DNA from 2 places in the Citrobacter sp. C1 genome. Region 2 is predicted to be linked to the other one. Evidence: predicted binding sites of a transcription regulator. Region 2 holds the regulator's gene; the other holds the start of a gene.
The links. Region 2 encodes Fur, which represses iron uptake genes when iron is present. Its sites were predicted from a motif close to ATAATAATGAGAACNACTATCAA; they were not measured.
Positions count from the first base shown of each region.

Region 1: IB214_RS07170 (Nramp family divalent metal transporter) is a predicted target of Fur. The motif match lies at 10,233-10,255, and genes of this name have one in related genera.

Region 1 is NZ_CP115035.1:1,509,186-1,521,635, reverse strand. It holds gene IB214_RS07210 (sensor histidine kinase) at 1-1,319, shown strand, start outside; gene ypdB (two-component system response regulator YpdB) at 1,334-2,068, shown strand; gene IB214_RS07200 (hypothetical protein) at 2,103-3,122, shown strand; gene glk (glucokinase) at 3,201-4,166, opposite strand; gene IB214_RS07190 (ion channel protein) at 4,371-5,606, shown strand; gene IB214_RS07185 (thiamine pyrophosphate-binding protein) at 5,607-7,259, opposite strand; gene mgrA (L-glyceraldehyde 3-phosphate reductase) at 7,449-8,447, shown strand; gene ypeC (DUF2502 domain-containing protein YpeC) at 8,576-8,914, shown strand; gene IB214_RS07170 (Nramp family divalent metal transporter) at 8,946-10,184, opposite strand; gene nupC (nucleoside permease NupC) at 10,529-11,731, shown strand; tRNA gene IB214_RS07160 (tRNA-Ala) at 11,881-11,956, opposite strand; tRNA gene IB214_RS07155 (tRNA-Ala) at 11,995-12,070, opposite strand; gene IB214_RS07150 (YfeC-like transcriptional regulator) at 12,292-12,450, shown strand, end outside.
Region 2 is NZ_CP115035.1:3,588,058-3,600,507, forward strand. It holds gene kdpE (two-component system response regulator KdpE) at 1-566, shown strand, start outside; gene pgm (phosphoglucomutase (alpha-D-glucose-1,6-bisphosphate-dependent)) at 665-2,305, opposite strand; gene seqA (replication initiation negative regulator SeqA) at 2,330-2,872, opposite strand; gene ybfF (esterase) at 3,068-3,841, shown strand; gene ybfE (LexA regulated protein) at 3,970-4,257, shown strand; gene fldA (flavodoxin FldA) at 4,538-5,068, shown strand; gene IB214_RS17415 (ryhB-regulated fur leader peptide) at 5,279-5,365, shown strand; gene fur (ferric iron uptake transcriptional regulator) at 5,358-5,810, shown strand; gene IB214_RS17425 (sigma 54-interacting transcriptional regulator) at 6,087-8,813, shown strand; gene IB214_RS17430 (PTS sugar transporter) at 8,963-9,385, shown strand; gene IB214_RS17435 (BtpA/SgcQ family protein) at 9,400-10,131, shown strand; gene IB214_RS17440 (PTS sugar transporter subunit IIB) at 10,124-10,597, shown strand; gene IB214_RS17445 (PTS sugar transporter subunit IIC) at 10,608-11,369, shown strand; gene IB214_RS17450 (PTS system mannose/fructose/sorbose family transporter subunit IID) at 11,353-12,171, shown strand; gene chiQ (ChiQ/YbfN family lipoprotein) at 12,221-12,450, opposite strand, start outside.

The sequences.
Region 1 (12,450 bases), 2.1 Mb from region 2:
GGATCAACCGTAAAATCCCCAAAGCACAGCACTGGCGTGCCGGTATTTTAGGTGGGATGCTGTGCGAAACGTTGACCATGATTCTGGTGGTCGCCTGGGCCCCCACCACCGAACTGGGACTGGATATTGTCTCAAAAATCGGTATCCCGATGATCCTCGGCAGCGTCTGTATTGGCTTTATTGTGATGCTGGTACAAAGCGTCGAAGGAGAGAAAGAGGCCAGCGCCGCCAAGCAGGCCAAGCTGGCACTGGATATTGCCAACAAAACCCTGCCGCTCTTTCGCCATGTCAACAGCGAGTCGTTACGTCAGGTATGCGAAATTATTCGCCATGACATTCACGCAGATGCGGTTGCCATCACCAATACCCAGCACGTTCTGGCCTATGTTGGCGTCGGGGAACTCAACTATCGCAATAACGATGACTTCGTCAGCCCCACTACGCAGGAAGCCATCAATCACGGAAAAATAATAATAAAAAACAATGATGAAGCGCATCGAACGCCGGAAATACACTCCATGCTGGTGATCCCGCTCTGGGAGAAAGGCGTCGTGACCGGCACGCTGAAAATCTACTACTGTCACGCCCATCAGATCACCTCCTCGTTACAGGAAATGGCGATCGGTTTGTCGCAGATTATCTCTACACAGCTTGAGGTTTCCCGTGCAGAGCAACTGCGGGAGATGGCAAATAAGGCAGAGCTACGTGCGCTGCAAAGTAAAATCAATCCCCATTTTCTGTTTAATGCGCTAAACGCTATTTCGTCATCGGTCAGGCTTAACCCAGATACCGCCCGCCAGCTGATTTTTAATTTGTCGCGTTATCTTCGCTATAATATTGAATTGAAAGACGATGAGCAGATCGATATTAAGAAAGAGCTGTATCAAATTAAGGACTACATCGCCATTGAACAGGCTCGCTTTGGCGATAAGCTAACGGTTATTTATGATATTGATGAAGAGGTAAGCTGCTATATTCCCAGCCTGCTGATTCAGCCGCTGGTAGAAAACGCCATCGTTCACGGTATCCAGTCGTGCAAAGGAAAAGGCGTGGTCACTATCAGCGTCGCAGAGTGCGGTAACCGGGTACGCATCGCCGTCAGGGATACCGGTCACGGTATCGATCCAAAAGTCATTGAGCGGGTCGAGTCCAACGAAATGCCGGGCAATAAAATCGGCCTGTTGAACGTGCATCATCGTGTGAAGCTACTCTACGGCGAAGGGCTGCATATCCGCCGCCTGGAACCAGGCACCGAGATTGCGTTTTATGTGCCCAATCAGCACTCCCCCGCTGCCGCACCGGCGACCTTATTGCTTTAACCAGGAGTGAAGTAGTGAAAGTCATCATTGTTGAAGATGAATTCCTGGCCCAACAGGAACTAAGCTGGCTGATAAAAGAACACAGCCAGATGGAGATTGTCGGCACGTTTGACGACGGTCTGGACGTGCTGAAATTTCTGCAGCACAACCGCGTCGACGCCATTTTTCTCGATATTAATATTCCCTCGCTGGACGGCGTATTGCTGGCACAAAACATCAGCCAGTTCGCGCATAAACCCTTTATTGTGTTTATTACTGCATGGAAAGAACACGCTGTTGAGGCGTTTGAACTCGAAGCGTTTGACTACATTCTGAAGCCGTACCAGGAGTCACGGATTGTCGGAATGCTGCAAAAGCTGGAAGCAGCCTGGCAGCAACAACAAACGGGAACCCCACACATAACCCCCGTCACGCGTGAGAATGACACCATCAATCTGATCAAAGATGAGCGAATCATCGTGACTCCGATCAACGATATCTACTACGCTGAAGCACATGAAAAGATGACGTTTGTCTACACACGACGGGAATCGTACGTCATGCCAATGAACATCAGCGAATTTTGCAGCAAACTGCCGGCTTCACATTTCTTCCGCTGTCACCGTTCGTTCTGCGTGAATCTGAATAAAATCCGTGAAATCGAGCCGTGGTTCAATAACACCTACATTCTGCGGTTAAAAGACCTGGAATTTGAAATCCCGGTTAGTCGAAGTAAAGTGAAAGAGTTTAGGCAGTTAATGCATTTATAACACTTACCCCACAAAGAAAGAGCGCTGAGATTTAATGGCAAAGCTGACGGAAAAATATCAACGTGCATATCAGCGTGAATACGCGAAAGAAGCTGATCAAAATGCCCGGGTATGGATGGATACCGATGATTATTTAGCAGAATGTCTGGATACCCAGACGCAATGCCATAAAGATGCGTCACTGCAAGAGCAGATAAGGCTATGGCTTTTTATGCTGCGCATTAATCACAATCCTGATTTATTAGGATATAAAACGGCCATCCTCGCCAACGATATGGCATTACTGCACGCTGCGCTGCGTCAGTCAGCCATGATCAAACATACAACACTCGGCGTAGATTCCGGATGCGACCACAGTATAAACATCTGGACGACCCTCGATATTCTTGCTGCCGGCCTGTTTGCCCGCGTACCGCTGCTGTTACCTGAAAAATGGGGTCTCAGTGACAACGGTCACCCTGTTACTATAGCGATTGCTAATTTAGTCATGGCGCTGTGGTACAAACGAACTGATTTTGCGGCTGAAGCCAGTAAACGAGCGCAAAAGGTACTGGCGACGAAGCAGGCAGCCAGCGATGTGTGTATCCTCCGTTATCTGATGGCGCTCCTCGAGGAGGATGTGACAGAAGCGGGCGTGCAGCTCGATTTATATTGTAAAAGCGTACCAAAGTTGAGGGACGCGGGTCTTACTAAGCTCAATAAAATGTTCTGGCCATACGCACATGGGCTATACAATCTGGCGAGTGTGGTGTGGGGCAGCGAAAAAGCCAGCACAATGTCAAAACCAGAAGCTGACTGTTTTCTGGATGACCTGGCAGAATGGCAAATTCAGCATAACGACCATCCCAGCGCGCTTTTTTTTGAATATCCTCAGCCAATCGACGTCATTAATACTCTTATTTCGTGTACGCCACCTGAATGCGTTTTGCATCAGCCTTATCTCGAGACAGATAAAAAATACAGAGAAAAAAGATACCTGCACAGCGAAATGTTTGAACAGCAGATGATAGCGATAGTACTGAACGAGATTGCGAATAAAACTCACGGCACATAATGCGTTACCCTGACGGCGGCAGGCACATTATTTATAGTGTGCCGGATAGGTGTTAATAGACACCATCCGGCAGGGATCTTACAGAATATGCCCCAGCGTCTGGCGCAGGTGCGCACCGGAACCCAGCAGACCAGGGTTATCATGCACAATCAAATACACCGGAATATCCTGTACGTAGGCTTTAAAACGACCTTTATCTTCAAAGCCACCGCGGAAACCCGATGCTTTAAAGAATTCAAGGAAGCGCGGCACAATCCCGCCGGCAATATAAACACCGCCAAAGGTCCCCAGCGTTAACGCCAGATCGCCACCAAAGCGTCCCATGATCACGCAAAACAGCGACAGCGCCCGACGACAGTCAGTGCACGAGTCTGCCAGCGCACGTTCGGTGATATCCTTCGGTTGCAGGTTTTCCGGCAGACGTCCGTCGGATTTGACGATAGCGCGGTACAGGTTCACCAGCCCCGGACCGGACAGCACGCGTTCTGCAGAAACATGGCCAATCTCAGCGCGCAGGACTTCGAGAATAATCGCCTCTTCTTCGCTGTTAGGTGCAAAATCTACGTGACCGCCCTCTCCCGGCAGGCTCACCCAGCGCTTATCGACGTGCACCAGATGCGCTACGCCTAAACCGGTTCCCGCACCGTACACGGCAATCGGTTTACCTTCTACCGGCTCCGTGCCACCAAATTGGATCAAATGCTCTTTTTTCAGCATCGGGATCGCCATCGACACGGCGGTGAAATCATTGATGATTTCCAGATGGCTAAAACCGAGATTCTTTTTCATTTCAGCAATAGAAAACGCCCAGGTATGGTTGGTCATTGCCACCCAGTCGCCGGTAATCGGACAGGCAATCGCAATACACCCGTCTTCGACGCTGACGCTATGCTCATCCAGGTACACGCGAACCACGGCCTCAAGGCTGGGGTAATCCAGTCCTGAATAGGTCTTAGCCTGCGAAATTTCACCGCTGGCAATGTCGCACAGAGCAAGACGCGCGTTGGTGCCGCCAACATCACCTACTAAAGCATATTTTGTCATTCTTCTACTGCTCCGCTAAAGTCAGAATAAATCTTTGCCACACTGTAAATTCATGGGGGCATAACAACAACGGCTTGAAGGCTGATGCCGGTAAAATATCGACTCAGATCACAGAATTACTTTATCGTTTCAGCACCATTTGCAGCGATGTCAGCAGGCAGGCTGTGCAAACTATGCTTATGACTCTATTTGAGGGAATAGAAAATGCTCCATCCGCGAGCCAGAACGATGCTGTTGTTATCCACTCCCGCACTGATCATTGGCGTTGCCTCAAGCCTGGTGCTGATCATCGTCATGAAAGTGGCCGCCGTTTTACAGCAATTTTTATGGGAGCGCCTGCCCGCCAGCATCGGCATTGCTCACGACTCTTCGCTGTGGATAATCGGTATGCTCACGTTGACCGGGATACTGGTCGGACTCGTCATCCGCTACAGCCACGGGCATGCGGGACCGGACCCAGCCTGTGAACCGCTAATCGGAATGCCGGTCCCCACGTCAGCACTGCCGGGCCTGCTGGCTGCGCTGATCCTCGGCCTGGCCGGCGGCGTCAGTTTGGGGCCTGAACACCCAATAATGACCGTGAATATCGCGCTGGCGGCGGCGATTGGCGTGCGTCTGTTCCCTCGAATTAATAAGCTGGACTGGACCATTCTCGCCTCTGCGGGCACCATCGGAGCGCTATTTGGTACGCCTGTCGCCGCGGCACTGATATTTTCACAAACGCTGAATGGCTCCAACGATGTGCCGTTATGGGATCGCCTGTTTGCACCACTGCTGGCTGCTGCTGCCGGTGCACTGACCACTGACCTGTTCTTTCATCCGCATTTTTCATTGCCCATCGCCCAATATACTCAGCTACAGCTGACCGATATTTTTAGCGGCGCGGTGGTTGCCGCCATTGCCATTGCGGCAGGCATGGTGGCGGTGTGGTGTTTACCCCGTTTACATCAGTTGATTCATCGCCTGAAACACCCGGTACTGATTCTCGGCGTTGGCGGCTTTCTGCTTGGGATTCTGGGCATTATTGGGGGACCACTTACCCTGTTTAAAGGGCTGGATGAGATGCAGCAAATGGCGTTTAGCCAAACGCTGGGGGCATCAGACTATTTCATGCTCGCGGTGATCAAACTGGCGGCGTTAGTGGTTGCTGCCGCCAGTGGTTTTCGTGGAGGACGTATTTTCCCGGCGGTATTCGTTGGCGTGGCACTGGGATTGATGCTGCATGCCCATGTCGAAGCGGTTCCGGCAGCAATCACCGTCTCCTGCGCCATTCTGGGGCTGGTGCTGGTTGTCACCCGCGACGCCTGGCTAAGCCTGTTTATGGCGGCAGTGGTGGTCCCCGATGCCACCCTGCTGCCGCTGCTGTGCATCGTCATGCTTCCCGCCTGGCTGCTGTTGGCAGGTAAACCGATGATGATCGCCAACCGCCCCGATCAATAACTATCCCCCGTTACGGGCTTCCAGCGCACGGGTCACCGTGCGCAGAAGCTCAGGCAGATCGGCTTTCGGCAACATCACTTCAATTAACGAAAGCCGCTGCGGGCGCGCCAGCCGGGCCAGAACTTCCTCCAGCTGTACAGCCTGCGTCACGCGCCAGCACTCCGCCTGACACTCGCGGCTCAGCGCCAGTGGCACCTGCGTCCAGTTCCATCCGGCAATGTCGTTATAACGCTGGTTTGCCCCGTGAATAGCCCGCTCCACGGTATAGCCGTCATTATTGAGCAGCAAAATAACCGGCGTTTGTCCGTCTCTGAGCATCGTACCCAATTCCTGAATGGTAAGCTGGGCAGCGCCATCGCCAATAATCAGGATCACCCGCCGATCCGGGTATGCCGTTTGCGCTCCCAGTGCGGCGGGTAAGGAATAACCAATCGATCCCCACAGCGGTTGTACCAGTACTTCCGCCCCGGAAGGTAACGAAAGCGTAGCGGCACCAAATGCCGCGGTCCCCTGATCGACGAGGATAATGTCGTCAGCTGCCAGGTATTGCTGCACCGTGTACCAGAAATTTTCCTGTGTCAGCGGCCCCTTTTCAACCTGACGTCGCCCGACAGGCGGGCGTTCTGGCGGCAGAGAAAACGACAGCTCCAGGCACAGCTCCCGTAGCGTGGTAACCGCCTGCTCCATCGGGATGTTAAACCACTGGCTTCCCACACGTGAAGCATGCGGTTGAACCTCAATCGTGCGCTCCTGCGGCAAGCATTGCGTAAAACCGGCGGTTAGCGTGTCGACAAAACAGGTACCCACGCAAATAACGGTGTCGGCATCTTCTATCGCCCGGCGCACATATTCACTGCTGGCCCCCGCGCAGTAGGTGCCAACAAACGCAGGATAACGTTCATCAAAAAGCCCTTTACCCATTAACAGTGTGGCATGAGCCATTGGCGTTTCTGCCATCCAGCGCTGCAAAACAGGCTGCAAACCAAAGCGCTGCGCAAGAAAATCCGCCAGCAACGCCACGCGCGAGCTGTCCAACAAGCGCTCACGGGCCTGATAGCGAAACGCCGCAACGACGCTACTTTCCGATTCACTCAGAGGAATAATCAGTCTGTCCTGTGGGGGCGTGGCGGGCTGTTTGGCGACATCGGCAGGCAACATCAGATACCCTGGCCGACGTTCGGTTAACATGACCCGTAGCACACGGTCAATTTCATAGCAGGCGTTTTGGGCATCAAGCACCGCGCTGGCCGCCGTTACCGCTTGATGCATGCGATAAAAATGCAGAAAATCGCCGTCGCCCAGGGTGTGATGCATCAGCTCCCCACGCCGCTGAGCGCTGCTGCACGGCGCACCCACTATCTGCAGCACGGGTACATATTCTGCGTAACTGCCTGCGATTCCATTAATGGCGCTTAACTCCCCAACGCCAAAGGTGGTGAGAAGCGCCCCTGCCCCGGCGACCCGGGCATAGCCATCCGCAGCATAAGCCGCATTTAATTCGTTTGCGCAGCCAACCCAACGCACGTCGGGGTGGTCAATCACGTGGTCAAGAAACTGCAAATTATAATCGCCCGGCACACCAAAAAGATGGCCAACACCACACCCTGCCAGTCTGTCCAGCAGGTAATCAGCAACGGAATACGCGGTTTGCATGACAGCTATCCTTCTGACGGTAACCTCATGTTGAGTATCGAAGAACTGTGATGACTGTCCAGAAAACACGACGTGGAGGGGTGGAAAGCAGGATTTACAGTTTTGCCGGTGAAATACCATTGAAGAATCGACCGTGTAACCGTATACACTAAAACATATACGTCATCTTGCTATCAGGAAGGGGTCTACATGGTTTATCACGCGGATGAAAATCGCTATCAGACAATGGAGTACCGCCGCTGCGGTCAGAGCGGACTCAAGCTACCGGTTATCTCTCTGGGCTTATGGCACAATTTTGGCGACACCACGCAGGTAGAAAACAGCCGAAGCCTGCTACAGCGCGCGTTCGATCTGGGGATCACCCATTTTGATCTCGCCAATAACTACGGCCCACCGCCGGGCTCTGCCGAGCGAAATTTTGGCCGTATTTTGCAGGAAGATTTTTTACCGTGGCGGGACGAACTCATTATCTCCACCAAGGCGGGCTACACCATGTGGGATGGCCCCTACGGCGACTGGGGTTCGCGTAAATACCTGATTGCCAGCCTCGACCAGAGCCTGAAACGTATGGGTCTGGAGTACGTGGATATCTTCTACCACCATCGTCCCGATCCCGAAACGCCGCTCACAGAAACCATGAAGGCGCTGGATCACATTGTTCGCCAGGGAAAAGCGCTGTATGTCGGGCTGTCTAACTATCCCGCCGACCTTGCCAGACAGGCGATTGAGATCCTCGACGACTTAGGTACCCCGTGCCTGATTCATCAGCCGAAATATTCCATGTTTGAACGTTGGGTTGAAGGGGGATTGTTGTCACTGTTGCAGGAAAAAGGCGTGGGCAGTATCGCTTTCTCTCCACTGGCGGGCGGGCAGTTAACCGACCGTTACCTGAACGGGATCCCGGCGGATTCTCGTGCGGCAAGCGGTAGCCGTTTTCTCAACCCGGATCAGATAACGCCAGAGAAACTGGAAAAAGTCCGCCAACTGAACGCAATGGCTGAGCGTCGGGGACAAAAGCTCTCCCAAATGGCCCTGGCCTGGGTGTTGCGAGAAGACAAAGTCACCTCAGTGTTGATTGGTGCCAGTAAAACAGCGCAAATTGAAGATGCTGTTGGCATGCTGGCAAACCGTCATTTGTCTGCAGAAGAATGCGAGGAGATTGACGCCATCCTGAATTGTTTGAAATAAAGACACATTTATTAACAAAAAGTGCTCTCTTTCATGATTTAAGAGTTCAGGCGATTAAACGGGGCTTTACTGCCCCGTAATATTGCATTAACAGGCCGGCTACGGCTCGATCGTGAAGGAGAGAAAAAATGTTCAGGTCACTGATTCTGGCTGCAGCCTTATTGGCTTTCACGCCGCTGGCCGCAAACGCTGGTGAAATCACCCTGCTGCCATCAATAAAATTGCAAATTGGCGATCGCGATAATTATGGTAACTACTGGGACGGCGGCCACTGGCGCGACCGGGGTTACTGGCACAATAATTATGAATGGCGCAAAAATCGCTGGTGGCGTCATGATAACGGTAATCATCGTGGCTGGGATAAGCGCAAAGCGTACGAGCGCGGTTACCGTGAAGGCTGGAACGATCGCGATGACCATCGCGGTCGCGGCAAAGGCCACGGACGTGGTCATGGCCACCATCATTAATGTAACAAAAGAGCCTGCGGGCTCTTTTTGCTTACAACCCGAGCGCCGTCCCTACCAGCAGCCAGAGATTTAGCGCCACCACCAGTACCACAATCATCCAGCCAACATATTTAACCCAGACGGTGTTAACTAAATCCCCCATTAACGTCCCGTTACTGGTGAATATCAGGAGTGGTACCAGCGCCAGCGCGATACCGAAACTCAGCAACACCTGGCTCATGACCAGAATACGGGTGGGATCCAGTCCCATCAGAATGACGATGAATGACGGCATCATAGTAACCGTACGACGAACCCACAGCGGGATATGAAAACGGATAAACCCCTGCATCACAACCTGTCCGGCCAGCGTGCCGACAACCGTTGAAGAAAGCCCCGCCGCCACCAGGCTGAGACCAAATACCGTCGCCGCCGCATGACTCAACAACGGTTCCAACGTCAGATAAGCCTGATCGAGATCGGTAATGCCGGTATGACCGCTGAAGTGAAAGGCTGCGGCAGCAGTAGCCATCATTGCCAGATTGACAAACCCGGCAATGGTCATGGCGATAGCCACATCCCACTTAGTTGCCGCGTAGCGCTGTTGCCGTGTCCCGCCATGCAGATGCTGAGTTAAAGAGGAGTGCAAATAAATGACGTGCGGCATAATGGTCGCGCCGAGTACGCCGGCTGCCAGAAAGACCGCCTCAGAGTTCGGCAGACTGGGAATGATCATGCCCTTACTCAGCTGCGCCAGATTCGGCTGCGAGAAGATCAGTTCGACAATATATGCCGCGGCCACAAACAACAGTAATCCACCAATTACTTTTTCCAGTGGTTTTTGCCCGCGACGTTGCAGCATCAGGATTAAAAATGTGGCGATACCGGTCAGCACCGCCCCCTGTAACAGCGAAACGCCGAGGATCAGCTTAAAGCCAATCGCAGCACCGATAAATTCAGCAAGGTCGGTCGCCATGGCAATGATTTCAGCCTGCACCCAGTAAAACCACACCACCGGACGTGGGTAGTGATCGCGAATTTGCTCGGCGAGATTTTTTCCAGTAGCAATCCCCAGCTTGGCCGACAATACCTGAATCAGCATTGCCATCAGGTTGGCCCAGACGACGACCCACAGCAGTTTATAGCCAAAGCTAGCCCCTGCCTGGATGTTGGTGGCAAAGTTACCGGGGTCGATATACCCGATAGCCGCGATGAATGCAGGTCCCATTAACGCAAGTTTCAGCTTGCGTGCTGCCCGTCCACTGCTTGTCTCAACGCGATCGTTCGTCATTTTCGTGCCTCAAAAACATAGCCTTTGCTATGTTTCAAACTACGCCAGTTGAGAATGATTATCAAATTCATTTTGATGGATAAAAATGATTTCTTTGATAGCGTTGGTCTATAAATAGATCAGGGAACTGGAAACGCAGATGAGATGTTTAATTAATGTTATGAGATTAGCACAATGACATAACTTTTCACTTCCATACTAAACATCACGGAAGTGTATTACCGATCACTAATTTTGAATCTCGTCACAGGTCCTTATTATAGTGTGTGTTTGATCTCGTTTTCTTTGGTGTTGTTGCATAGAATGTGCACGGAAATTAAACCTGCCTCATGTTTGGAGCAAATATGGACCGCGTTCTTCATTTTGTCCTGGCCCTTGCCGTGGTTGCGGTACTCGCACTGCTGGTAAGCAGTGACCGTAAACAAATTCGCATTCGTTATGTTATTCAATTACTTGTTATCGAAGTGTTACTGGCGTGGTTCTTCCTGAATTCTGATGTCGGGCTGGGCTTCGTGAAAGGCTTCTCCGAGATGTTTGAAAAACTGCTCGGTTTTGCTAATGAAGGGACAAACTTTGTCTTCGGCAGCATGAACGATAAAGGCCTGGCATTCTTCTTCTTGAAAGTACTGTGCCCAATCGTCTTCATTTCCGCCCTGATCGGTATTCTGCAGCATATCCGCGTTCTGCCTATTATCATCCGCGCAATTGGATTTTTGTTATCCAAAGTCAACGGTATGGGCAAGCTGGAGTCCTTCAACGCCGTCAGCTCGCTGATCCTGGGTCAGTCTGAAAACTTTATTGCCTATAAAGATATTCTGGGCAAGATGTCACGCAACCGCATGTACACCATGGCCGCGACGGCAATGTCCACCGTTTCCATGTCCATCGTCGGCGCGTACATGACCATGCTAGAACCAAAATACGTTGTTGCTGCATTGGTTCTGAACATGTTCAGCACCTTTATTGTACTGTCGCTGATCAACCCTTACCGCGTGGATGCCAGCGAAGAAAATATTCAGATGTCTAACCTGCATGAAGGACAGAGCTTCTTCGAAATGCTGGGTGAGTACATTCTGGCAGGCTTCAAGGTCGCGATTATCGTGGCAGCAATGCTGATCGGTTTCATCGCGCTGATTGCCGCGCTGAACGCCTTGTTTGCCACCGTCACCGGCTGGTTTGGCTACAGCATCTCCTTCCAGGGCATCCTGGGCTACATCTTCTACCCGGTCGCATGGGTAATGGGTGTGCCGTCCAGCGAAGCGCTGCAGGTGGGCAGTATCATGGCGACTAAACTGGTTTCCAACGAATTCGTGGCCATGATGGACCTGCAGAAAATCGCGTCTACGCTCTCTCCACGCGCGGAAGGTATTCTGTCTGTGTTCCTGGTCTCCTTCGCTAACTTCTCTTCCATCGGTATCATCGCAGGCGCAATCAAAGGTCTGAACGAAGAGCAAGGCAACGTGGTATCCCGCTTTGGTCTGAAGCTGGTATACGGCTCTACGCTGGTGAGCGTACTGTCCGCATCCATCGCAGCACTGGTGCTGTAAGACAGTAGCATCGCAATCGTAGTGACTCGGCCGGGGAGATTCTCCCCGGTTTTTTTATGTCCGTCATTTGGTAATCTGACAGAGGAAGCAGAGGATCGTGCAGGAAGTAGAAACAAAAAACCCCCGCTTTTCAGCGAGGGTCTTAATTTTGGTGGAGCTAAGCGGGATCGAACCGCTGACCTCCTGCATGCCATGCAGGCGCTCTCCCAGCTGAGCTATAGCCCCACGATGCCTTTACGTACCAAATTTAGTGGGATTAAATTTGGTGGAGCTAAGCGGGATCGAACCGCTGACCTCTTGCATGCCATGCAAGCGCTCTCCCAGCTGAGCTATAGCCCCGTCACGTAAAGCTTGTCGAGTTGACGGGCGGCATAATATGAATTCCCTTCGCGCGTGTCAACGGCAAAATTAACTCACTGAATTCAATCGCTGAAAAAGCAGGCAAATGAAGAACATTGCGCAACAACTCGCATTCAGTAGTTAAACGCGTCACGGTTTCTAGTAAAATGGTGCTATAAACTGAACCACTAATTAACCCCACGACTACTCAGGGAATCGTTATGTTCAAGGAACGGATGACGCCAGAAGAACTTGCTAATCTGACCGGTTACAGCCGGCAGACCATTAATAAATGGGTGCGCAAGGAAGGCTGGGCTACGTCACCAAAACCGGGCGTTCAGGGCGGAAAAGCTCGTCTGGTTCACGTCAACGAACAAGTT
Region 2 (12,450 bases):
TGCTGGAAGCGGCCACGCGAAAACCCGATCTCATCATTCTCGATCTCGGCCTGCCGGACGGTGACGGCATCGATTTTATTCGCGACCTGCGACAATGGAGTGCCATCCCGGTGATTGTGCTTTCTGCCCGCAGTGAGGAGAGCGACAAAATCGCCGCGCTGGACGCCGGTGCCGATGATTATCTCAGCAAACCGTTTGGTATTGGCGAGCTGCAGGCGCGTTTACGCGTGGCCTTACGCCGCCACGCAACCGGGCAAACGCCCGAACCGGTGGTTCAATTCTCAAACATTAAAGTGGATATTGCCGCGCGGCTGGTACACCGTGGTGAAGAGGAAATACATCTGACGCCGATTGAGTTTCGCCTGCTTGCGGTCCTGCTGAACAACGCGGGTAAAGTACTCACCCAACGCCAGTTGTTAAACCAGGTATGGGGACCCAATGCCGTCGAGCACAGCCACTACCTGCGAATCTATATGGGGCACTTGCGCCAGAAGCTCGAGCTGGATCCGGCCCGTCCACGTCACTTTATTACCGAAACCGGGATCGGCTATCGGTTTATGCCGTGAACAGATGCTGAATAAAAAAGCCGGATCAGCATATAAGCTATCCGGCTTTTATAATTCATGCCGGATGGCGACGCGAGCATCGTCATCCGGTCTACGCCTTATGCGTTTTTCAGCACTTCGCTGACAATCTCAACCGCTTCTTTCTCAATCTGCTGGCGATGCTCAGCGCCGAGGAAGCTTTCACAGTAAATCTTGTAGGCGTCCTCGGTGCCGGACGGGCGTGCGGCAAACCAGCCGTTGTCGGTCATCACCTTCAGACCGCCAATGGAGGCACCGTTACCTGGTGCAGCGGTCAGACGTGCAGTGATCGGGTCACCGGCAAGCGTACTGGCGCTAACCATTTCCGGAGACAGTTTAGACAGCGCAGCTTTCTGCGCAGACGTCGCGGGAGCCTGTAAACGGTTGTAGCTTGGCGCACCAAAGCGCGCGGCCAGCTCATTATAGTGCTCCTGCGGGTTCTTACCGGTAACCGCGGTAATTTCCGCTGCCAGCAGGCACATGATGATCCCGTCTTTGTCCGTCGACCATGGCGTACCGTCGAAACGCAGGAATGACGCGCCCGCGCTCTCTTCACCGCCAAAGCCAAAGCTGCCGTCAAACAGACCGTCAACGAACCATTTAAAGCCAACCGGCACTTCCACCAGCTTGCGACCCAGGTCATTCACCACGCGGTCAATCATCGCGGAGGACACCAGCGTTTTACCGACAGCAACCTCTTTGCCCCACTGCGGACGATGCTGGAACAGGTAGTTGATTGCCACCGCCAGATAATGGTTCGGGTTCATTAACCCAGCCGGGGTAACAATGCCGTGACGGTCGTAGTCCGGATCGTTGGCAAACGCCAGATCGAACTTATCACGCAGCGCCAACAGACCCGCCATGGCACACTCAGAAGAGCAGTCCATACGGATGGCGCCATCTTTGTCGAGATGCATAAAGCGGAAGGTCTGATCAACCTGATCGTTAACGATGGTCAGATTCAGTTTGTAGTGCTCAGCAATACGCTTCCAGTATTCGATACCGGAGCCACCCAGCGGATCAACACCCAGCGTCAGGCCCGCTTTCTGGATCGCGGCCATATCGACGATGTCTGCCAATCCTTCAACGAACGGTTGCACCAGATCCTGTTCTTTCACGTGACCCGACGCCAGCGCCGCATCCAGTGAAATACGTTTCACGCCGTTAAGGCCATCGGCCAGTAGTGCATTGGCCCTGTCTTCCACCACTTTAGTGACGTTAGTATCTGCCGGACCACCGTTTGGCGGGTTGTATTTAATCCCGCCATCCTCCGGCGGGTTATGGGACGGTGTGATCACAATACCGTCAGCCAACGGGCCGCCTTTTTTGTTGTGGACCAGGATAGCGTTAGACACGGCGGGCGTTGGCGTATAGCCGTTATTTTCCTGCACGATGACATCAACACCGTTTGCCGCCAGCACTTCCAGTACAGAGATAAATGCCGGTTCAGACAGCGCGTGAGTGTCCTTGCCCACATAACAAGGGCCAGTAATTCCGTTTTTCGCACGTTCTTCAGCAATCGCTTGAGCGATAGCCAGAATGTGCGGTTCGTTAAAACTGTGACGACCTGCACTGCCGCGATGCCCGGACGTACCGAACTTAACGGCGTGCTCTGCATTCCCTGCTTCTGGTTTCAGTACATAGTACTGTGCCGTCAGTTGGGCGACGTTAATCAGATCACTCTGTTGTGCAGGTTGACCTGCACGATTGTGGATTGCCATTGCCTGGTCCTTCTAATGCAAGGATTAAATTGTTCCGCAAACCTTTTCAATCAATTCCGCAGGGAATTGCATTGACTGCATGATGTGTTCAACCATGCTGCATTTACGGCCGGTATTCGTGTTGGTGATCACCCAATACGGCGTGCCTGGCACGTGTTTCGGCTTGGTTTGATTACCATTTTTCAGCAGCGTCTGTTCATCCGCTGCAAAATAGACGCGCGTGCGACCATGCAACGATTCTGTTGCCTCGGCAAACGCGTGTTGATCCAGTGAATAGAGTGTAGACAGCACCAGCATAAAGCGATTCACTGCTTTTTTCTGTTCCGCATATTCATCGGAAAGCAGCAGTTCACGCATGGCGCGCACTTTGTCTTTTACAGGGTTAACCGGCTTGGCTTCCACGACAGGTTGCACGGCGCGGACGTCTTTCACCACCGGCGTGGCAGGCTGTGATGCGGCGGAAAACTTCAACATACGCCGTAAAATGTCGGATGCGCTCTCGCCGATATGCTTGGTATGGCTGGCAATATAGCTATAGAGTTCATCATCAACTTCAATCGTTTTCATCTTAATCCAGTGCGGTGTTTAGCTGAATACAAGTTGTTGGGACTGTACACGCGTAGTGTAAAGGCAAATCCCAACAGCGGATAGCGTCAAGCCCGATGGCCGGAAAAACTCGGAGTAACCGTAGTTGTTGCAGCCGTGTGGCAGAATGGTCAACATGATACCCTAACCCGCTAGCGTGAAAAAAAGAACTTTGCCATGAAATTGAATATCCGAGCGCAATCTGCACAAAACCTGCACAATAATTCTCCCATCGTCCTGGTGCACGGGCTGTTTGGCAGCCTGGACAATCTGGGCATACTGGCCCGCTCTCTGGTTGTCGATCACAATATCATCCAGGTTGATATGCGAAATCATGGCCTCTCACCCCGTTCTCCGGAGATGAACTACCCGGCGATGGCGCAAGATCTGCTGGATACGTTGGATGCCCAACAGATAGAAAAAGCCACCTTTATTGGCCATTCAATGGGGGGCAAAGCCGTGATGGCGCTAACCGCCCTGGCACCGGAACGTATCGATAAGCTGGTGGCTATCGATATTGCCCCGGTTGATTACCAGGTCCGCCGTCACGATGAGATATTTGCGGCGATTAATGCGGTGACGGATACAGAAGCCGCGTCGCGCCAGCAGGCGGCTAGCGTGATGCGCCAACATCTTAAAGAAGAAGGCGTGATCCAGTTTCTGCTGAAATCATTTATAGACGGTGAATGGCGCTTTAACGTCCCGGTATTGTGGGATCAGTATCCGCATATTGTCGGCTGGGAAACCATTCCGGCCTGGGATCACCCGGCGCTGTTCATCCCTGGGGGGAACTCACCGTACGTTACTGAAGCGTATCGAGCCCCATTGCTGGCGCAATTTCCCCAGGCACGGGCACATGTCATTGCCGGCGCGGGCCATTGGGTGCATGCAGAAAAACCCGAAGCCGTGCTGCGCGCCATCCGTCGTTATCTGACAGAACAGGCTAACTGATTAAAAACTCAGCGTCCGCGCGCGATTACGTGCGTGGGCGTTGGCGCGCCTCCCCTGCTGATGTATGATGGCGCGCTATCCATCCGGGCAGACGCCTGGCTGATTGTTTCCCCGAAGTCACCAAGATCATGGCCAAAGAACAAACGGACCGTACGACATTAGATCTGTTCGCGCAGGAGCGTCGCCCGGGACGACCCAAAACCAATCCGCTTTCGCGTGATGAACAGTTACGTATTAACAAACGTAATCAGCTTAAACGCGACAAAGTTCGTGGGCTTAAGCGTGTCGAACTGAAACTGAACGCCGACGCCGTTGACGCGCTGAATGAGCTGGCTGATGCGCGTAATATGAGCCGCAGTGAACTCATTGAAGAAATGCTGATGATCCAACTCGCCACATTGCGTGGTCAGGCATAGTCTGAAATTCTGCTCTATACCCTAAATAATTCGAGTTGCATCAAGGCGGCGACGCAGCGAATCTCCAGGAGTGTACATAAGTACGTGACTGGGGTGAGCGAGGAAAGCCAACGCACATGCAGCTTGAAGTATGACGGGTATAAATCATAAATCGTGTAGCACAGAGTGCAGTCCAGCGTGTTTGCTGTTTCCGCATGCCTGACTGTTCTGCTATGATTGCCCTTATCCGTGGGCAATGCGCCACCACCATTTCAATAAGTTTCAAGAGGTTATTTTACTCATGGCAATCACTGGCATCTTTTTCGGCAGCGACACCGGTAATACCGAAAACATCGCAAAAATGATTCAAAAACAGCTTGGTAAAGACGTTGCCGATGTACATGACATTGCAAAAAGCAGCAAAGAAGACCTGGAAGGGTATGACATTCTGCTGCTCGGCATCCCGACCTGGTACTACGGCGAAGCGCAGTGTGACTGGGACGACTTCTTCCCGACCCTCGAAGACATTGATTTTAACGGTAAACTGGTTGCTTTGTTTGGCTGTGGCGATCAGGAAGATTACGCAGAATATTTCTGCGATGCGTTAGGCACGATTCGCGACATCATCGAACCGCGCGGCGCAACCATCGTCGGTCACTGGCCAACGGCGGGTTACCACTTTGAAGCATCCAAAGGTTTGGCTGACGACGACCACTTTGTCGGCCTGGCTATCGATGAAGATCGCCAGCCTGAACTGACCGCAGAACGCGTTGAAAAATGGGTTAAGCAGATTTCAGCAGAACTGCATCTCGACGAGATTATTAACGCCTAATTTCGTGCGGCGCAGATCTTCATCTGTGCCGCATCAATAGATAAAACCAATCAAAATAATTGCTACAAATTTGTAACTTTCTCGCCTGACCCTGTACAATGGCTGGATGCCAATCGGGTATTGCACAGTGTGTTTGTTGGCGATACCACGTTTTGATTAACAATATTTGCCAGAGGCTTGCAGTTTTCATTTAGGCGTGGCAGTTCTATAATGATACGCATTATCTCAAGTGCATTTTCTGTCACTTCTTTTAATGAAGTGAACCGTTTAGCTACAGGACAGATTCCGCATGACTGACAACAATACCGCATTAAAGAAGGCTGGCCTGAAAGTAACGCTTCCTCGTTTAAAAATTCTGGAAGTTCTTCAGGGACCGGATAACCATCACGTCAGTGCGGAAGACTTATATAAACGCCTGATCGATATGGGTGAAGAGATTGGTCTGGCGACCGTGTATCGCGTACTGAACCAGTTTGATGATGCCGGTATCGTGACCCGCCATAATTTCGAAGGGGGCAAATCCGTCTTCGAACTGACTCAACAGCATCATCACGATCACCTGATTTGCCTCGACTGTGGCAAAGTGGTCGAATTCAGCGATGACTCTATCGAAGCGCGCCAGCGTGAGATTGCCACTAAACATGGTATTCGTTTAACGAACCATAGCCTCTATCTTTACGGCCACTGCGCTGAAGGCGATTGCCGCGAAGATGAGCATGCGCACGACGGTGTTGCAAAATAAGTTTTGAATCACGTCAGTCCCCCGCTCAACGTTGAGCCGGGGATTAACGTATCAGTAAAATTTAAGTACGAAATAGTCACAATCACCGCCAACCATCCGCCGACTATCCGCAAAATGTGATAACCTCCCCCGCGGCTAAATCAAAATAACACGCGTAGAAAACGTGATGACTCAAAAACTCCAAATGAGCCATGATGTCCCACAACATTTTATTTTTGTTACTTTTATATGCGCACCAGACGTTAGAACCCGCATGGAACAGTTAAGAGGCTCACGGTGTTAAAAGAAGAGATCTTTGCATTTTTGGCAGAAGAGACCCGTCATTTTTCTTTTGACTCGCTGGACGACTTTCATACGGCCCAAACGATGGCAGAACACTTCAATGTGAAGCGTAATACCATCAGCCACTATCTGAATCAGCTCATTGACGATAATCTGGTCATAAAACTGAATACCCGGCCCGTCTATTTTCTGCACAAAGCCGTTTTTGAAGAACAGTTTTTTCGTGTCAGTCAATCCGTCTTCTCAGGCGCCGCTGAGCTAAAAAAGCATCAATATAAACAACAAGACACGTTTGCCGGATTGATCGGTTCCCAGGGAAGTTTAGTCCCCGTTATAGAAAAATTGAATACCGCGATCTGTTATCCCCCTCACGGTCTGTCAGTAATGCTGTATGGCCCGACCGGCAGCGGTAAGAGCATGCTGGCACAATTATCCTGGCAGCGAGCTGTGGAGAAGAAAATCCTGCCCCCCACCGCGCCATTTATTGCGTTCAATTGTGCTCAATATGCCAACAACCCTGAATTACTTTCGAGTCACCTCTTTGGCTATATCAAAGGTGCATTTACAGGGGCAGATAAAACCAGCGAAGGACTTCTGCAAAAAGCCGATGGAGGGGTGCTATTTCTGGATGAGATCCACCGCTTACATCCGGAGGGTCAGGAAAAGTTATTCACCTTTATGGATACCGGGCGTTTTCGTCGCATGGGGGAAAGCGAAAAAGAAATCAGCGCTCAGGTCAGACTGGTTTTCGCCACAACCGTCTCGCCCAAAGAGTATTTTCTGGAAACGTTTATACGTCGTATCCCGCTGAATATTGCCATTCCTTCGTTGGAACAGCGCGGTGAAGCGGAAAAAATCCAGTTTATTTATGCCTTTTTCCTGCATGAGTCGAAACTGCTCAAGCGCAATATCAAACTGTCCCCACAGGTGCTGAACGTCTTAAAACGACACATCTACAGCGGAAATATCGGTGAATTAAAAAATACCATCACCTGCCTGAGTGCCACGCGTTTTGCAAAGTCTCAAGCAGATCAGTGCCTCTCTTTACACTTAGACGATCTACCAGACAGCTTTATGCCGCATGGTGTGCAAATTAATCACCAGGTTGTAGGAACCGCTGTCGTATTTACCCCTTCGATGACGCTACAGCAATTGGTTCTCCCTGTAGTACCGTTGAACCATTTTATTAGTGAATTCTGGGATAAGATCTTCAGCCTGTTTCAGCAAAATAGCGAAAATGTACTGCTCCCAGAAGTCTCTCGTGAAATCGATACGCTGTTCGATAAGATCATATTTAACCCAACGGCACAAAACGATCACCCGACCATTTATTCACATCTCAATACTATCCAGGATATTGTTCAGCAGATAGAAAGCAAACATTCGGTCCAATTTAACGGTAATCGACTGTACGGCTTAGCATGGTATTTATTCACTAAAAATAAGCAGGGTAATGACGGCATCCTGGCGCATAAAAAAACGCTCAAAAATTTACATCAGTATATTAGCCAATATTTGGCAGAAGAGAACCTGATTGCGAGTATGTTATCAACACAGATCGCCCAGCGATTTGATCTCAAGATTACCCAGGAAGATGACGTTTTCTTCACGCTATATTTGAAAAGTATGAAGATGGTGACCGTTGCACCACGAACCAAAGCGGTCATTCTGGCACATGGCTATGCAACGGCCAGCAGTATTGCCAATGTCGTGAACCGCATGTTGGGTGAAACCCTTTTTGCCTCCTTCGATATGCCTATCGACACGGCCATCAAAGATATCGCCAGTAATATACTGCAGTACATTAATGATAATGATATGTCCAATGGGCTGGTCATTCTGGTAGATATGGGGTCGTTAACGGATATTTACTCTGAGTTCAATAAAAGCATCCATTTCCCTGTCGCCATTATTAATAATGTCTCCACGGCAATGGCGCTACACGTCGGTGAGTTATTATTAGATAACGCTCCGCTGGAAAGCATTGTTGAGAACGTCACCTCTTACCAAAAGAATGACAGTAAAATCATCTATTCAGAGCAGGTCAAACGCCCAGTAATCATTACCAGCTGCTATACCGGAATGGGTACGGCGCAGCGAATACAGACATTGCTGGAAGACAGTATTCCGAAAGAAGCAGGGGTGGATGTTATCGCCTATGACCACCAGCTACTGCTTTCAGAGTCCTCCCGCCAGTCACTGTCTCAGTTCTATGACATTATTGCTGTTGTCGGAACAGCTAATCCGGATATCCCCTTTATTCCCTATATTTCATTGGATGACCTGATCAGCGGCCGGGGTGATGTTCGCCTGGAAACGGTTTTCCAGGGCATTGCTGATACCGATATGATTCAGACCATCAACGACAGATTGGTACATAACTTTTCGCTCAAGCGGGTCATCGCTCAGTTGACGATTCTGGATACCGGAAAAATCCTTGAGCACCTTGATATCTGTATCAGTACTCTCGAAAGATTACTCAAAAAACGCTTAGCCAATGAGACGAAGATTAACCTGTATGTCCATGCCAGCTGCATGCTGGAACGTTTGATTCGTCAGATTCCTCTTGAGAACTACCCGGCACAGCAGACGCTTAGTCAAAGTGATAAAGAAACACTGTGCATGATTCAGGATGCCTTTAGTGTCATAGAAGATACCTATAGTGTCACCATTCCGTTCAGCGAAATCGGCTATATTTACGATATTATAAAATCAAATTAATCCTTTAAAATCATACTAATGGATTAACCCTCCCCTCTCACCTCCTTCCGTTTTGACATTAGCTGGCATGATTCCTGCTATCTCAATTCAGTCTCATCATTTATGGCGACGCCTGTAGTGTCGTCACTCATTGTGGAGCATGGAGCGGTATGCGTAAGTTTTTGTTCGCCAGTCATGGCAGATTTGCTGATGGAATCAGGGATTCACTGGAAATGGTCGTGGGTAAAAATGAAGATATTTCCACGCTGTGTGCCTACACCGAGGATGTGCCTGATATCAAACTCAGCGTACAAAAATTCATGAGCACGTTGGGCAGCCAAGATGAAGCCATTGTGATCACCGATATCTCTAAGGGAAGCGTGACTAACGAGTTTATTACTCATCTTGACGATCCGCGCCTGCATTTAATCACCGGACTCAATTTACCGTTACTGATTGCATTGATTCTGGAAAACCCCGATACCGACGACACCCAAGCGCTAATTAGAACCGCCGTTCTGGAATCCAAAGAAACCATCCAGTACTGCAATGATGTGTTATTCAACAGCACCCCAAAATCAGATGATTTTTAATGCCAGGAGCGAACATGAAAAATAAAGTTGAAACGTTATTTGGTGACAATAAATTCATTCTTGCCATGCTGCATTTGAAAGGTGAAAACGACCGTGATGTCCTCGAAAATGCAAAAAAAGAGATCGCTATCTATCAACAAAATGGCGTAGATGCGGTGATTGTTGAAAACTATTTTGGCACCCCTGCACAAGTTGAAAGCGTGCTGCATTACCTCGACAGCACTCAACCGGGTATTACCTACGGCGTCAATCTGTTAGACGATGATAAGAAAGGGTTTGAGTTAGCCAAAAAATATCACGCCAGCTTTATCCAGTTAGATTCTGTTGCCGGACATTTGCCTGTCGATGAAGACCTCTCATTTGCCCAATTTATTGAGGAAAATCGTCGCAATGCTTCTTTTGCCGTATTCGGTGGTGTACGTTTCAAGTATCAACCCTACAAATCTGGACGCAGCTTGCAGGAAGACCTGACGCTAGGGATGCAACGCTGTGACGCCATTGTCGTCACCGGTGATGCCACCGGACAGGAAACAGATGAAGATAAAATCCGCGAATTCAGGGCCATCATTGGTGACTTTCCATTAATTATTGGTGCCGGGATCACCCTCGACAATTGTCAGCATCAGTTGACCATGGGTTCAGGTGCAGTGGTAGGAAGTTATTTCAAAGATACCTATAAAGACACCGGCGATGTCTGTGCCGAACACGTTTCACAGCTAATGCAAAAGGTTAAACAAAATGATTAAATTATTACGTGTAGACCATCGCTTATTACATGGCCAGGTAGCTTTTGCCTGGACTGCGGCGCTGCAGGCCGATTGCATTCTTATTGCCAATGATGACATCATCAATGATGAGTTAAAAATGACGGCCATGCGCCTGGCGCGACCGAATAACGTTAAATTGGTTATTAAAAATATTGCAGATTCGATCAAAGCCTTACAAAGCGGCGCGACAGAAAAATATAACCTCTTTATTGTTGTTGCATCGATTAATGATGCACACGCGTTGGCAATGGAATACGAAAAAATTGTCAGTATCAATCTGGGTGGGATTAAATCTGCACCGGGCACGCGTCAAATATCAAAAGCCATATTTATTACCGACCACGACGTTACACAATTAAAAGAACTGGATAACAAAGGTGTCGAACTTGAGATCAGGCAAGTACCGAACGATACCCGACTGAAAGCTATCGCCTTACTGGGATGAGGTAGTGGATATGAGCTTACTAATGCAATCCTTTTTATTGGGTGGTTTATCCTGTGTCGGTTACCTGGACTCCATCTTCGGTACCGCCATGCTCCGACGTCCGATCGTAATGGGGCCGTTGGTGGGGCTAATTATGGGCGATCTCACCAATGGCATCATTATTGGTTCGGCCATTGAACTTGTGCTGTTAGGCGCATTCCAGATTGGCGCATCTAATCCCCCTGATGTGACGTCTGGCGGTATTTTAGGCACCGCCTTTGCCATTGCCTCTGGGCAAAACGTGGCCACTGCCGTAGCTCTTGCGGTACCTATTGCTACGTTGGTATTGGTATTACAAAACGCCGTGTATATCTTTGTCTTGCCGATATTTTGCCGTCGCGCAGACAAACATGCGTTAAATGCCAATATCAGCGGCGTGGTCCGCATGCATATTTACTCTACCCTCGCCTGTTCCGTGCCGTTTGCGATTCTGGTTGGTTTTGCTTTTTATGTTGGGACGCCGGTGGTTAATGCCATTCTCGAATCGATCCCCAAAGATATTATGACGGGAATGACTATCGCCACGGGCATCTTACCGGCGCTCGGTTTTGCCATGCTGGCGAGAATGATCATCAACAAAAAAGTATTCCCCTATTTCTTCTTTGGTTTTCTACTAGCGGCATATTTAAAACTACCGCTGGTCGGGATCGCCCTGTTTGGCCTGTTCCTCGCAATCGTACTCGTTAATAACGAAGCAAAAAAACAAGAGGTCATCGATGACAACGAATTCTGATGTCAAAATTACCAAACGCGATCTCTGGAGCGTCTATTTCCGCTCATTGACCATGGAATCGTCGTGGAACTATGAGCGTATGATGCATATGGGTTATACCTTTTCGATGGTGCCCATTATCCGTAAAACGTGTAAAACCGACCAGGAAATCTCCGACGCGCTGGTCCGGCATTTGGAGTTTTTTAATACCACGCCTCACTTGTCGACGCTGCCGCTGGGGATTACGTCAGCCATGGAAGAGCGCCGGATGCTCGACGATGACTTCGACGCCAGCTCAATCAACGCCGTGAAGGCATCGCTGATGGGTCCATTAGCGGGTATTGGTGATTCATTCTTCTGGGGAACGCTGCGTATTATCGCCGCGGGGTTGGGGATTTCATTAGCATCATCCGGCAATATTCTGGGACCGCTACTGTTCCTGCTGGTGTTTAACATTCCCCACTACTTTATCCGCTACTTCTGTTTGATGGGCGGTTACCGACTGGGTGCTGATTTCTTCAAAAAAATGGAGGAGTCGGGAATGATGCAGAAAATCACCTACGGTGCGGCAATATTGGGGCTGATGGTCATAGGAGGAATGACCGCCACCATGGTCTCATTGAACGTTCCCTTTGTGATTGGCGAAGGTGCTTATGCCGTGCCGTTACAAAAGATTTTAAACGATATTATGCCGTGTCTGTTACCGATGGGGGCATTTGGCGTAATGTATTATCTGTTAGGGAAGAACATCCAAATTTCCCGCATTCTTATTGGCATCGTTGTCGTATCAATACTGGGTGCCTATTTGAATATTCTGGGTTAACAAAAACAGCAACGGGCGGAGACTATCCGCCCGTTTTTTACCTGTCATTTTACTGCGCTGTGTTCTTGCTGCGGATTTCCTGCCATACCTTGTCGCAATCGGCCGAAACGGCCTGATCGTTGCCCGTACGCGTCGCCTGGATACACTGCTGATAATCCAGTACGCGAACACTTTCTTCATTGGCAAACTGCTGGTGCTGCTTTTCTTTCTTCAGCACGTTTAACACGCTTTGGCAGGCCTCGATTTTCTCTGGCGATCCCTGTGCGGTGTTGATGCAGG